2 linked regions of the Corallococcus caeni genome follow. Each later gene encodes a partner of the first gene's protein in a complex. Links are inferred from orthologs where the notes say so. Each region holds a gene or a part of one and is shown on either strand. Other genes may lie near its edges. The genes, in order: smc and AABA78_RS16130.

What was found.
Region 2: the proteins of smc (region 1) and AABA78_RS16130 are in contact, whole or in part, in a crystal structure (PDB 3ZGX), measured with the Bacillus subtilis proteins. The link is inferred for Corallococcus caeni from one-to-one orthologs.

Annotation. Positions count from the first base shown.
Region 1 is NZ_BTTW01000004.1:693,747-701,791, reverse strand. The notes cover bases 3,281-7,482. They hold smc (chromosome segregation protein SMC), read right to left. Parts: upstream 7,090-7,482; coding sequence 3,481-7,089; downstream 3,281-3,480. Other genes in these bases: AABA78_RS21065 (TapB family protein), read left to right, coding at 7,402-7,482; AABA78_RS21075 (hypothetical protein), read left to right, coding at 3,281-3,392. In the rest of the region: grxC (glutaredoxin 3), read left to right, coding at 1-23; AABA78_RS21085 (hypothetical protein), read left to right, coding at 122-547; AABA78_RS21080 (FHA and sigma-54 interaction domain-containing protein), read left to right, coding at 751-2,133; more of AABA78_RS21075, read left to right, coding at 2,181-3,280; more of AABA78_RS21065, read left to right, coding at 7,483-8,045. UniProt on the Bacillus subtilis protein: Required for chromosome condensation and partitioning.
Region 2 is NZ_BTTW01000003.1:444,763-451,479, reverse strand. What follows is about bases 2,274-5,147. They hold AABA78_RS16130 (segregation and condensation protein A), read right to left. Parts: upstream 4,180-5,147; coding sequence 3,367-4,179; downstream 2,274-3,366. Other genes in these bases: trpS (tryptophan--tRNA ligase), read right to left, coding at 4,382-5,147; scpB (SMC-Scp complex subunit ScpB), read right to left, coding at 2,379-3,380; AABA78_RS16140 (pseudouridine synthase), read right to left, coding at 2,274-2,348. In the rest of the region: more of AABA78_RS16140, read right to left, coding at 1-2,273; more of trpS, read right to left, coding at 5,148-5,395; AABA78_RS16120 (DUF4388 domain-containing protein), read left to right, coding at 5,639-6,717. UniProt on the Bacillus subtilis protein: Participates in chromosomal partition during cell division. May act via the formation of a condensin-like complex containing Smc and ScpB that pull DNA away from mid-cell into both cell halves.

The sequences.
Region 1 (8,045 bases):
TGGACCCGATGCTCCACGCATGAGCAGCCAGGCGGCCGGGCCCCGGGTCCGGACGCCACCCGTTCCCACCGTGCCTAGCTTCTCCGTCAAGGCATTCACCCCTTTTCACGGGAGGAACACCATGGCGGGCGGACAGGAAACGACGGGGACCCGGGATGAGCACCACGACCTCATCAGCACGCTCTACCACCTGCTCAAGGGCGCGTCGGTGAGCGAGCAGTACCTGCGCGACGCGGAGGCCGCGGGGGACCAGGAGCTGGCGCAGCTCTTCCGCGACTGGCAGGACGAGCAGCGCAACCTGGCCGAGCGCGCCAAGAACCTGCTGGGCGCGCGCATGGTGAACGCGCAGGCCGGCACGGGCCGCGCGGCCGCGTCGGAGTCCAAGGGCACGAAGCGCAAGGCGAACGCCAACGCGGAGGTGCCGACGCGCGAGGTGAAGGGCCCCACCAACGCGAGCGTGCGCTCCGGCGGCGGCGCGGGCGACGACGCGGTGGATGAGCAGTCCAAGGAGTCCTTCCCCGCGAGCGACGCACCCGCGAAGTACTGAGGCGCGAAGGCGCACGGGAGGCAGGCCCGACGTCCCCGGTAGGGGAGCGGACGGGCCCCTTCTGTCTTCACCTTCAACGGACGTTTCCGAGTCCACTTGTTCCGCTTGCCCCTTGTGTGCAGTCCCCCCTAAAGAGGCGGGATTGAGGGCGAGGCGGGGTCTTTTTGCCCCGCGCGCCCCGTTGCAACGAGGGGTCCGTGACCATGATTGACAGACCGGATGTCACCGAAACCGTCCAGGCGGAGCGCGAAGCCCAGGCCACCCGCGTCCCCCTTCACGAGTGGACGGTGGAGGTGGTGGGCGGTCCGGACAAGGGCAAGAAGGTCACCACGCGGGACGCGCTGGTGCGCGTGGGTTCCGACGCCGCGGGGGACCTGGTCTTGAGCGACCCGACGGTGAGCCGCCGTCACCTGGAGGTGGAGCGGCTGCCGCAGGGGCTGCTCTTGCGCGACACCGGCAGCCGCAACGGCACGTTCCTGGACGGCCGGCGCATCCTCCAGGCCTTCGTCAGCAGCGGCGACAAGGTGGAGCTGGGCAAGACGAAGCTCGCGGTGAAGGTGGCCGCCCGCGCGACGGAGGTGGAGGTCGCCGGCACGGAGTCCTTCGGGCAGCTCGTGGGCAGCTCGGAGAAGATGCGCTGGGTCTTCACGGAGCTGCGCCGCATCGCGCGCGAGGACATGAACCTGCTCGTCGAGGGTGAGACGGGCACGGGCAAGGAGCTGGCCGCGCGGGCGGTGCACCAGCACTCGTTGCGCCGCCACGGCGCCTTCAAGGTCGTGGACTGCAACCTCATCTCCGAGGAGAAGGCGGAGCGCGAGCTGTTCGGGGGCCTGCGCGCCGGGGAGAACGAGGACAAGGCCGCGCGCGGCATCTTCGAGGCGGCGCGCGGCGGCACGCTCTTCCTGGACGAGGTGGGCGAGCTGCCCATGTCCGTGCAGGGCAAGCTGCTGCGCGTGCTGGAGACGCGCGAGGTGCCGTCGCTGGACGGGCAGCCGGTGGCGGTGGACGTGCGCGTCATCGCCTCCACGCACCGCAACCTGGAGGAGGACGTGCGCCAGGGCCGCTTCCGCGCGGACCTCTACTTCCGGCTGGCGGTGGCGCGCGTGCGGCTGCCGCCCCTGCGCACCCGCCGCGACGACATCCCCACGCTGTCGCAGGCGCTGTCGCGCGGCATGAAGGCCGCGCTGGAATTGACGCCGCAGACGCTGGCCCTCTTCGAGGGCTACGACTGGCCGGGCAACGTGCGCGAGCTGCGCAACGTGCTGGAGCGCGGCGCGCTGATGCAGGAGACGGGCAACACCAGCTGGCTGGACTTCCTGGCGCACACGCCCAAGCGGGCCGAAGGCACGGAGCCGGCCACCAACGTGACGGCCATCGTCACCGGCATGCCGTACCACGAAGCGAAGGACCGGGTGCTCGCGGACTTCGAGCGGCTGTACTTCGCCGAAATCATGCGCGAGGTGGCCTTCGACATGAAGGCCGCGGAGCAGCGCACCGGCCTGTCCATGCAGAGCCTCTACCGCCTGTTGAAGAAGAACGGGCTCCGCCTCAAGGACCTCAAGAACGCCGAGGGCCTGGAGAAGTGAGCGCCCGAGCGCAGTCCCAACCACCCCAACCGGGAGAAAGCCTCACCATGCTGAGACGTCTCGCCGTCGCCTCCGTCATCCTCACCGCCGCCTGTGCCGGACAGCAGAAGACCGAAGCCCCCGCCGAGGGGCAGAAGCAGATGACCAAGGAAGAGCGGCTGCGCATCACCAACCAGCCTCCGTTCGACCTGGCGACCTGCTTCCCGCACGAGCAGACCCTGCCCTCCCCCGCCAACGAGGGCGTCCTCGTGGGCGCGCTCCTGAGCGTCCGTCCGGACGTGCTGGAGTGCCTGGTGGACCCGGCCAACCGCGGCCCGGCGGCCAGCACCAAGGTGACGGTGAAGACGACCGTCAACGCCCAGGGCGCCACGCACGCCGTCTCCGGTGAGAACCTCACCCCGGCGGGCACCGCCTGCATCCAGCAGGTGCTGGACACGCACGTGAAGCCCACTGCGCTGGCGGCGGACGCCAAGCCGGTGGAGGCCTCGTACGAGTACGACCACGCCACCGCCAACAACCCCTCCGTCACCATGGGCATCAACGAGGGCTCGGACTTCTCCGGCACGGTGCGCCTGGCGGAGAAGAGCTGGTGTGACTGCTTCGCCGGCTACAAGGCGTCCACGCCGCCGGTGCTGAGCTCCGACATCCACATCGTGAAGGGCCAGCCGAACCCCACGGAGGTCGTCTTCAAGCCCTCCGGCAGCACCGAGGGTGACCAGCTCGCGTCCTGCCTCCAGGCGAAGATGGCGAAGATGCCCGCGACGACGACGGGCGAGCTGAAGTTCCCCTTCCGCTTCGTGTTCTTCAACTCGCAGGCCCCGGTGGAGGCCTCCGCGGACATGCCGCCGGAGCTGCGCTTCTTCCAGCTGGAGCTGGCGCGCACCCAGACGGCCGCCGCGTCCGCCATCGCCTTCGGCGCTCGCACCAACGCGGCGGACACGTATGACGCCGTCGTGCAGAAGTACACCAAGACGAAGGACTACAAGCTCTTCGACGAGCTGTCCTCCAAGTGCCAGTCGCTGGTGGACTCCGCCACCAAGTGGGTGGATGCGCTCAAGGCGCAGGAGACGGTGGACCAGACGACGCTGAAGCTGGTGCAGGAGCTCAAGGCCCAGAAGGAAGACTGGGCCCCGGTGGAGGCCGCCAGCCAGGAGGCCCTGGCCAACACCCAGAAGGACCTCTCCGCCGCCCAGCAGCGTCTGGCCGCGGACCAGGGCGCCTGCCCGAAGAAGAGCTACGCGCCGGCGAAGAAGAAGTAGTCCTTCGCGGCACGCGGCACCCTGAAATGACAACGGGCGCTCCGGAGGACATCCCGGGGCGCCCGTCGTCTTTCTGGGGCTGCGCGCCTTACGACGCGGCGGGGACCTTGTCGTCGTTGTGCGCGGAGGCCTCGCGCATCTTCACGCTGACGAGCTTGGAGATGCCGGGCTCCTCCATGGTGACGCCGTAGAGCGTGTCGGCGATCTCCATGGTGCGCTTGTTGTGGGTGATGAGGATGAACTGCGACTGGCGGCTCATCTCCTTCACCATGTCGTTGTAGCGGCCCACGTTGCCCTCATCCAGCGGGGCGTCGACCTCGTCCAGGAGGCAGAAGGGGGTGGGCTTGATGAGGAAGATGCCGAAGATGAGCGCCACGGCGGTGAGGGCCTTCTCGCCGCCGGAGAGCAGGTTGACGCTCTGGAGCTTCTTGCCCGGCGGCTGGGCCACGATTTCCACGCCCGGCTCTCCGTTGGGGCCCTCCTGCGTCAGGATGAGGCTGGCGCGGCCACCGCCGAACAGGCGCGGGAAGATGGCCTGGAACTTGTCGTTCACCACGTCGAAGGTCTGCTTGAAGCGCTCGCGGCTCGTCGCGTCGATGCGGACGATGGCTTCCTTCAGCTGGCTGATGGACGCCTGGAGGTCCTGGCGCTGGGTGGAGAGGAACTCGAAGCGCTTGGACAGCTCCGCGTGCTCGTCGATGGCGGTGAGGTTGATCTCCCCCATCTTCTCCACCTGCGCGCGCAGGTCCTTGAGCTCGCTCTCCACCTCCGGCGAGAGCGGCGCCAGCAGGTGGTAGTTGTGCAGCTCCGTGGCCAGCTCCAACTGGTAGCGCTCACGGATGCCGGCGGCCAGGTGCTCCAGCTCCAGGCCGATCTCCTTCTCGCGCAGCGTGATCTGCGACAGGCCCTGCATGAGCTCGTCCAGCCGGCCGCGCAGCTCGCGGAAGGCGGTGTCCTGCTCGCGCACCTCCGTGGTGGCGGTGGTGTGCGCGGTGCGGCGGGCCTCCAGGGCCTCCGCGGCCACGCGGTGCTCCTCCGCGCGGTGGTCCTTGGTGGACTCCAGCTCCGCGAGCCGGCCCTGCAGCACCTCCACCTTGGCGCGGCCCTCCGTCACCGTGGCCTGCAGGCGGCTGACGCGCGCCTCCATGTCCCGGCGCTGCGACACCAGGCTCTCCAGCTCCTTGCGGGCGGACTCGCCGCGCTCGCTGCCGGCGGCCACCTTCACGCGCAGGCCCATCAGGTCCGAGGACGCGCTGTCCGCGCGCTGGCGCAGGCCCTCCAGCTCCCCGGCGTACTGGCGCACGCGCTCCTCGCGCGCCTCGCGGTCCGCCTGGCCGTGGGCCACCTCGCCGCGGCTGGACTCCTCCTCGTTGGCGAGCGCGGTGTGGCTCTGGGAGAGCTGCCCCTCCTCGCCCTCCAGCGAGCGCAGCCGCTCGCGCACCCGGGCCAGGTCCTCGCTCGCCTTGTGGAGGTCCTTCTCCTGGCTGGCCAGGTTGACCTCCTCCGCGTGCTGCTCCTTGCCCAGGCCCTTGAGGACGGCCTCCGCCTGCCCCATCTGCTTCTGGAGCGTGTAGTGGCGGGTCAAGATCTCGTTGTAGCGCTCCTCCACCCGGGCCACTTCGGCCGCCAGCTCCGCGATCTCGCGCTTCTTCTGGAGCGCGCCCACCGCCGCGCCCTCGCGCTCGCCGCCGGTGATGGAGCCGTCGGTGCGGAAGACCTCGCCCTCCAGCGTGACGAGCGTGCACGGCACGGGGGTGGCTTCCGCGTACTCGCGCGCGGCCGGCAGGTCCTGGACGATGACCACGTCACCCAGGAGCAGCTTGAGCACCGGCTCCAGCGCGGGCTCGCAGGACACTTCCTTCAGCGCGTGCGCCAGGACGCCCGGGCGCGTGAGGTCCGGCTCCACGAAGGCCCGGGCCTGCTCGCCGGAGGGCACCGGCAGGAAGGTGCCGCGCCCTTCGGCGTGGCCCTTCAGGTACTCCACCAGCTCCACGCCCTTCTCGCGGCTGTCCACGATGACGTGCTGGAGCCGCTCGCCCAGGGCGGCCTCCACCGCGCGCTCGTAGCGCGGCGAGTTCACCGTGAGGACATCCGCCACCAGGCCGAAGATGCCCTGCTCGCGGGCGGCCTCCGCCGCGCGCACCATGACGGCGCGCACGCCCCGGTCGAAGCCGTCGTAGTTCTTCTGGATGTCCTCCAGGGACGCCAGGCGGCTGCGCTTGTCGCTCAGCTCCTCGCGCAGCGCGATGACCTGGACCTCGTTCTCCGTGAAGGCCTCCCGCGTGCGGGTGAGGGCCTCCTCCTCCTGGCCCCGGCGCTCGGCGAGTTCAGAGGCCAGGTGGCGCGTGTCCTCCACGTGCTTCGCCGCCTGGGTGCGGACGGAGTCCAGCTCCTGCTCCTGGGCGCGCAGGGCCTCCAGCTCACCGGCCAGCTTCGCGCGGCGGGCCTCCAGGTCCGTGCGCTGGCGCGCGAGGTTGACCAGGTTGCTCTCGTGGTTGGCCAGGCGCGTGGCCACGGCCACCAGCCCCGCCCGCTCCTGCTCCAGGCGCAGGGAGATCTCCGTCTGGAGCACGGAGACGCGGCGCTGCTCCTCCAGCGCCACCTGCATGGCCACTTCGTCTTCCTTGTACGACCCGGCGATGCCCGACAGCTCCGCCTCGCGGGCCGTCATGGTCTGCACCACCTCCGCCTGCCGCGCGAGCAGCGCGTCCAGCTCCGCCTGCGCGGACGCCACGCGCGCGCCGGTCTCCTCGAAGTCGCGGCGGCCGTACGCCAGCTCCTGCGCGTCGCGCTGCAGGGCGCTCTCCAGCGCGTGCACCTCGCCGGCGTACTGCTGGAGGGCCGCCCCTTCCGCGTCCAGCTCCGCGCGGCGCCGGGTGATGACCTCCTCCAGCTCCTTCACCCGGTCCAGGCCCTCGCGCTCCTCGCCGCCCAGGTTCTCCAGGCGGGACTGGAGCACGCGCTTCTCCGCCATCAGCTCCAGCGAGCGGTGGCTGGTGGAGTGCAGGTCGATCTCCCGCATGCGCGCCTTGAGCTTGCGGTACTTCTCCGCCTTCTTCGCCTGGCGCGACAGCGTGTCGAGCCGCTTCTCCAGCTCGCCCGTGATGTCGTTGACGCGCAGGAGGTTGGCCTCGGTGGCCTCCATCTTGCGCTCGGCGGCCTTGCGGCGGGCCTTGTACTTGGTGACGCCCGCGGCCTCTTCCAGCAGGTGCCGGCGGTCCTCCGGCTTGCTGGAGACGATGAGGCCCACGCGGCCCTGCTCGATGATGGAGTAGGCCTTGGTGCCCACGCCGGTGCCGAGGAACAGCTCGGTGATGTCCAGCAGGCGGCAGACGGTCTTGTTGATGAGGTACTCGGAGTCGCCGTTGCGGAACAGCCGGCGCGTCACGGTGATCTCACTGAAGCCCTGGTACTGCGGCGCCAGCGTGTCCGTGTCGTCCACGAGGAAGGTGAGCGACACCTCCGCCATGGACAGGGGCGGCTTGTTCTCCGAGCCGTTGAAGATGACGTCTTCCATGCCGCGGCCGCGCAGGTTCTTCGCGCTCTGCTCGCCCATCACCCAGCGGATGGCGTCCACGACGTTGGATTTGCCACACCCGTTGGGGCCGACGACGCCCGTGACGCCCTCGTCGAAGGAGAAGACGCTCCGCTCCATGAACGACTTGAAGCCGGTGATGTCCAGGCGCTTGATTCGCATGCCAGCGGTTCTCCCTACGGCCGTCGGTGTGACGGGGTGAAAACGCGCGCGAGGCCGGAAAATCGGCTCCGCAGCGTTCGGCAGGAGTACCAACGCACCCCACCGGGGATCAAGCGTGACCATGCCACGCATGACCCTATGTCCAGTGCTACAGGCCGGTTCGTCGGTGGCCTCGCACCACCCTTGCAAAGCAGCCGGCCCACCCTACCTTCCACTTGATCTTTCTGGAGGCGTCCTACGTTTCAGCCCTTGCTTGCCCTGTCGCTCCTCGTGGGCGCGTCCCCGACGTCTCAGGTAGCACCCCGGTCTGACATGGTGGTGGCGGCGGCGGCGCCGGCCCCTTGTCCGAACCCCTGGTTCCCCATGGAGGACGGCCTCACGCTGACGTACCGGGCGGGCCACTCCTCGGAGCTCGTGCTGGCGACGAAGGACGTCACCCCGGCTCCGGACGGAACGGTGAAGGCCACGCTGGCGGTGAGCCTCAAGGGCCGCAGCGGCCAGACGGACCTCACCTGCGACGCCAACGGTGTCCGCACGGGCCTGGGCGGCCTGGAGGGCACGCTGCTGTCCGCGTCCGGCATGGACGTGCAGGTGGTGAACGCGGAGGGCGCGGCCGTGCCCGCGCCGTCCGTGATGGTGCCGGGCGGCACCTGGAAGAACAGCCTGTCGGTGAAGCTCCAGCCCCCGGCGAAGAAGGGCGGCCTGCGCCCCATCATCGCCACGACCTTCGACAAGGAGGCCACGGTGGTGGGCGAGGAGGAGGTCACCGTCGCGGCGGGCACCTTCAAGGCGCTGAAGATCAAGAACATCACCACGGCCCGCGCCAGCCGCCCCGGCTCGGAGGGGCGCTCCATGGAGAGCTTCATGTGGTTCGCGCCGGACGTGGGCATCCTGAAGCTGACCACGGACGGAGAAACGAACCTGGAGCTGCTCAAGGTGGACCGGCCCAAGACCAA
Region 2 (6,717 bases), on another replicon or contig:
GGGGCGCCGCCCGCACCGGCGGGCTTGCCGAAGCGGCTGCCACCACGAGGCGCGCCACCCTCGGAACCGAAGCGGCCGGCCGGCTTGCCGAAGCGGGCGCCGCCACGAGGGGCACCGCCCTCCGCACCGAAGCGACCGGCGGGCTTGCCAAAGCTACGGCCGCGAGGGGCACCGCCCTCCGCACCGAAGGAGCGACCCCGAGGGGCGCGTTCGTCACCGCCACGGCCCGCACCGGCCGGCTTGCCGAAGCTGCGGCCGCGAGGCGCACCACCCTCATCACCGAAGCGGCCCGCGGGCTTGCCGAAGCTACGACCGCGAGGAGCACCGCCCTCTTCGCCACCGAAACGGCTGCCACCGGCGGGCTTGCCGAAGCTACGGCCGCGAGGAGCACCGCCTTCATCGCCGAAGCGGCCCGCGGGCTTGCCGAAGCTGCGGCCGCGAGGCGCGCCGCCCTCATCACCGAAGCGGCCCGCGGGCTTGCCAAAGCTGCGACCGCGAGGAGCACCACCCTCATCACCGAAGCGGCTCGCGGGCTTGCCGAAGCTGCGACCGCGCGGAGCTTCGTCACCGCCACGGCCCGCACCGGCCGGCTTGCCGAAGCTACGGCCGCGAGGAGCACCACCCTCATCACCGAAGCGACCGGCGGGCTTGCCGAAGCTGCGGCCGCGAGGAGCACCGCCCTCTTCGCCACCGAACCGGCTGCCACCGCGCGAAGCACCGCCCTCGGAACGGCCTGCACCGGCCGGCTTGCCGAAGCTGCGGCCGCGCGGAGCACCACCCTCATCGCCGAAGCGACCGGCCGGCTTGCCGAAGCTGCGGCCGCGAGGGGCACCGCCCTCTTCGCCACCGAAGCGGCTGCCACCGGCGGGCTTGCCGAAGCTGCGGCCGCGAGGAGCGCCGCCTTCGTCTCCGAAGGAGCGACCCCGAGGGGCGCGTTCGTCACCGCCACGACCGGCACCGGCCGGCTTGCCGAAGCTACGGCCGCGAGGAGCACCGCCCTCATCGCCGAAGCGGCCCGCCGGCTTGCCGAAACGGCCAGCCGCGCGCGGCGCACCACCCTCGTCGCCACCACGGCCCGCCGGCTTGCCGAAACGTCCGCGCGGCGCATCGTCACCGCCCGCCGGCTTGCCGAAACGACCCCCGCCCTCGGCGCCCGCACGGGCCGGCTTGCCGAACTTCGCGGCGCCGCGAGGCGCACGCTCACCGTCGGGCTTACCGGTACGGCCCGCGCCCCGCGCGGCCTTGCCGTAGGTGGCGCCTTCCGCGGCGTCGGACTCCGTCACTTCCTCACCGTCGTCATCGAACGACGGCACGCCCTCCAGATCCACGTCCGCGGCCGCGTCATCGTCCGCGTCCAGCGTCGCTCCGCGCTTCGCGAACTTCGGCGGACGCGTGCCACCGTCCTGCACGCCCTTCCACTCCTTGCGCTCCGGACGCGCCTCGCGGGTCTTCGGCCCCGTCGCGGCCTTCTTGGCGGCCGCGCGCTCCGTCTTGCGCGGCGCCACCGGCGCGTCGTCGTCCATGGACAGCTCGACATCGTCGTCGTCCGGCCCGTTGAAGCCCGGCGCGGAACGGCCGTGACGGCGCGGCGGCAGCTTCAGCTCCGAGGCGCTCGGCTGCGCGCGGCCCTCCGCCACCTCCGTGAGCTGGTGGACCTCGGAGACCTTCAGCGGCCGCAGCTCGCCGGGGCGCAGCCCCTCCACGCCCACGCCCGCGTAGTTCGGGCGGAACAGGCGCACCACCGGGTGCCCCACCGCCGCGCACAGGCGCTTGATGAGGTGCGGACGGCCTTCCGCCACGACGATCTTCAGCCAGGTGTTGCGCTCGGCCTTCTCGAAGATGTCCACCGACACCGGCGTGGCCATGCCGTCTTCCAGGCGGACGCCTCCGCGCAGCTTCTCCAGCGTGGGCATGTCCGGCACGCCCTTCACCTTCGCCAGGTACGAGCGCGGCACCTGGAAGCTGGGGTGCGTGAGCTTGTGCGCCAACGCGCCGTCATCCGTGAAGAGCAGCGCGCCTTCGGCGTCGTAATCCAGACGGCCCACGGGGAACAGGCGGCGGCCCGTCTCTTCCACATAGCTGGCCACCGTGGGCCGGCCCTGCGGATCCGACAGCGTCGTCACGACGCCCACGGGCTTGTAGAGCAGGTAGTACGACGATTCTTCCGGCGGCGTGACGAGCTTCCCATCGACGGTCACCAGGTCCGTGCCGGGCTCCACCCGGCTGCCCAGCTCCGTCACCGTCTCGTTGTTCACTCCGACGCGACCGGAGGTGATGAGTTCTTCCGCGTGCCGGCGCGAAGCCACTCCCGCGCGAGCCAGGTACTTCTGCAAACGTTCCGCCGCCATGCCTTGCCTTCTTCCAGTTGTTGCCGCCCGTCACTCGGGCTTGGGCCCCTCGCTATCACCCTTCTCGGGCGAAGGGGGGCTTTCCAGGATGCTGGCACTGACCTTCTGGCTCCGCTCCGCGGCGGCCATGGCCTCCTCCAGCTCCTCCAAAGCAGCCTCACTGGCCGCCTCGTTCTTCTCCATCCGCTTCGTGAAGTTCGGGTCCGACAGCGCCGCCACCGTCCCCTCCGCCTTCGGAGGAGGCGGCGCCGCTTCCTTCTCCACGATGTCCCGGTGCTCCTGGGTCAATTCATGGAATTCCCGGAGCGTGGGCAGCGCGGACAGGTCCTTCAGCGCGAAGAACTCCAGGAACTCGCGCGTGGTTCCATAAAGAATGGGGCGGCCGACTTCTTCCCGCTTGCCCAGGATTTTCACCAGCTTGCGGTCCATCAGCGCCTTGAGCACCGCGCCGCAGTCCACGCCGCGGATGTCCTCCAGCTCCGGCCGGGTGACGGGCTGGCGGTACGCGATGATGGCCAGCGTCTCCACCGCCGCGCGGGTGAGCCGCTGCGGCTTCACCCGCAGGTAGCGCCGGACGTACTCCGCGGAGTGGGGGTCCGTGCGGAACTGCCACCCGCCCGCCACCTCGTAGAGCACCACGCCGCTGATGCCCTCGCGGTGGATGCCGGAGAGCTGATCCAGCGCCTGGAGGATGGGCTCCCTCGGGATGCCGGTGGCCTGGTACAGCTCGTCCACGGACAGGGGGCGCTCGGCGACGAAGAGCACGCTCTCCAGCACCGTGCGGATGCGGTCCGGGGAGAGGTTGCGGCTCTTGGCGAGCAGCTTCTCGAAGGAGGACTGGAGGTCCGGGACGTTCTCGTCGTCGTCCGAGCCCTCCTCGATGGCGGCCGCCTCCACCCCGTCCAGCTCCGCGTCGTCGGGGCCAGGGCCCGTGACGGAGGCGATCTCCTCCTCGGAGAACTGTCCGGGGCCGCCGGGCGTGCCGGGGGCGGGCGTCTCGTCACCGTCGTCGGGACCGTTACCGGTAGTCACTCTCGTCGACCTCCGTGGGGAGCAGCTTCTCCAGCGCGTCCCCGTTGGGCGTCACCTGGATGGGGCCCAGGGGCTCCTCCTGGAAGACCTTGATGAGGCGGCGCTTCACCATCTCCAGCATGGCGATGAAGGTGATGACCACCTCCTGGCGCGTGGCCGCCTCCGTGAACAGCGCCTCGAACACCACCTGCCCGTCCTTGCGCACGCGCTCCGCCATCCGGAGGATGGCCTCCGACAGGCTCACGCGCTCCAGCACCACCTCGTGCTGCACCTTGGGCGTCAGCCGCTCGAGCACCCGGTCGAGCGCCTCCACGAGCTTGAGGACGGAAATCTCCTGAAGGCCGACCTCGTCCTCGGGGATGGGGACGGCCTCCACGGGCACCTTCCGGGCGAACACGTCCCGGTCCAGGATGTCCTGCTTGGCCAGGTGCTCCGCGGCGTCCTTGTACTTCTGGTACTCCAGGAGCCTTCGCACCAGCTCCGCGCGAGGGTCCTGCGCCTCCTCCACCGCCGCGAGCGCGTCCGCCCCTTCCGGCACCTGGGCCGCGTCCTGCCGGGGCAGGAGCATGCGGCTCTTCAGGTGGGCGAGCGTGGAGGCCATCACCAGGAACTCGCCGGCGATGTCCAGGTTCAGCTCCCGCATCCGCTCCAGGTACTCGAGGTACTTGGCGGTGATGAGTGCCAGCGGGATGTCGAAGATGTCGACCCGGTGCTCCTTGATGAGATGGAGCAGCAGGTCCAGGGGACCCTCGAAGTTGGGCAGCGCCACCCGGAAGGCGTCTCCGGGCGTGCGCGGCAATCCCTCCCCGTCGGGGTCCGGCGGGAGGTCGTCGGGCGGTGGGGGCTTGCGACCTTCGCTCACCGGCCGGCGTCCTTCTGGGGGGATGGGAACTTCGTCATGCGAAAGGGTCCGAATTTCCGGCCTTTAGCGAGCGCCGGGGGGACAGACCTCCTTAGCAATGCCTCCCAGGTGGGTCAAACATTTGAACAGGAACGGGCGTTCAGGGGATTCCCACGGCCCGTCTCACCTGGTCCATCAGGCGGGTGGCTTCCGCCCGGGCGCGCTGGGCGCCGTCCTGGAGGATGCGCTCCAACTCACCGGGGTCGTTGAGCAGCTCCTGCCGGCGCTGGCGGGCGGGGCCGAAGGTGGCGTGGAAGGCCTCCAGCAGCTTCTTCTTGTAGTCGCCGTAGCCCTTGCCGCCGGCCTTCCAGGACGCGTCCACGTCGGAGAACTCGCCGGCCGGGAGCATCAGCTTGAGCAGGTCATAGAGCGGCGCGTCCGTGGTGGGCTTGGGGGCGTCCACCGCTGTGGAGTCCGTCTTGATGGACATGATGCGCTTCTTGATGTCCTTCTCCTCGCCGAACAGCTCCAGCGTGTTGCCGTAGGACTTGGACATCTTGCGCCCGTCGATGCCGGGCACCGTGGCGGAGTGCTCCTGCACGAACGCGGAGGGGAGCTTGAGGATGCCGGGGGCGTGGCCCCGCTCCTTGCCTTCCGGATCCGCCGGGTCGTAGCCGGGGACGTACTGGGTGTTGAACTTCACGGCCCAGTCGCGCGCGAACTCGATGTGCTGAATCTGGTCCTTGCCCACGGGGACCTGATCCGCGCTGTAGAGCAGGATGTCCGCCGCCATGAGCACCGGGTAGGCGAACAGGCCGAAGTCCGGGCTGATGTTGTTGGCGATCTTGTCCTTGTAGCTGTGGGCGCGCTCCAGGTGGGCCTGGGGCACCACGGTGCCGAGGATCCAGTTGAGCTCCAGGACCTCCTTCACGTCGCTCTGGCGAAAGAGGACGGCCTTCTTCGGATCCAATCCCAGCGACAGGTACGTGAGCGCCGCGTCGCGCGTCAGGTCCAGGGCCAGCTTCGGATCCCGAACGGTGGTGAGCGCGTGGTAGTTGGCGATGAAGTAGTAGGCCTCGCCCTGATCCTGGAGCTGCACGAACTGCCGCATCGCCCCGTAATAGTTGCCGATGTGCAGCCTTCCGGACGACTGGACGCCTGAGAGAATCCGCATCGCGATTCGCGCTCCGAATGACGGGTGGAGGACACGGCTCGTTCGCACACCCGCCGTCATGCTGCAACCTTCCGTTGGGACAGGTGGGCCCTTTCAACGCCTGACATTCGCGTGCCCTGCCCTCCTGGAACATTTCGCCCTGGCAGGAAAAGCCCAGCAGTTTCGAGGGGTTGAGGGGGCTCGGGTCTGCCGCTACCCTGGCGGCCGGCGTAGCACGTGGCCCGCCTTGGAGGGCGCCAACGGATGGAAGCGTTCACGGGAAACCTGGCCAGCTATCGGCTCCAGCTGGTGTTGCCTCCGCTGTTCACGACGCCCGGGCTGGAGGGGACGCTGCGGGTGGAGCGGGGCGCGGTGCGGCGGGAGTTCTACCTGCGGGACGGGCACCTGGTGGGGGTGGCCTCCACGGATCCGAGGGAGCACCTGGCGCAGGTGCTGGTGAACCTACGCATCCTGGACGCACCCCGGGCGGCGGCGGCGTTCGAGTCGGCGGAAGGGGCGAACCTGCCCTACGGCACGTTCCTGGTGCAGCGCTGCTTCGTGGAGCTGTCGCAGCTGACGGAGGCGATGGAGCACAAGGCGCGCGAGGCGCTGTTCGACTGCTACGCGTGGGAGTCGGGCGAGGTGGAGTTCACGCCGGGGCTGCCGTTGTCGGGGCGCGCGGTGGGGTTGCGGCTGCCGTTGAGCACGTTGCACCGGGACGCGGTGGCGCGGGTGCAGGAGTGGGCGCAGTTCCGGGACATCTTCCCGCGCCTGGACACGACGTTCCGCGTGTTCCGCGAGTTCGCGGTGGAGACGTTCTCCGAGGAGGAGGACGTGCTCCTGGACCTGGCGGCGGGCGGCGCGACGCTGGGAGAGTTGCTGGCGAGCGCGCGGGAGGCCCCGCTGTTCGCGGCGCGCTGGGTGCTGCACCTGTATCGGCGGGGAGCACTGGCGCCGCACCGGGCCACGGGGCTGACGGTGGGCGAGTCCACGGAGTTCACGGAGCTGTTGGCGCTGGTGAGAGCGTTCCTGTCGTCGCGCAAGTACGACCTGGCGGTGGCGCTGGCGGCGCAGGTGCTGGAGCGCGGGCCGGTGCCGGAGGCGCACGCGCTGTACCGCGAGGCGGAGGTGGGGCTGACGCTGGCGTTGAGTGACGCGCTGTTCGCGCTGGACGGGAGGCTGGTGTTCGAGCCCATCCCCCGCCCTGCCCCGCCGGACCTGACGGCGGACGACCTGTATCTGTATTCGAAGCTCAGGGGCAGCCGGAGCATCCGTCAGGCGCTTCGCACGGCGGCCATGGGAGAGCTGGCAGCGTCCCGGTCCGTGGAGCGACTGAGGGCCGC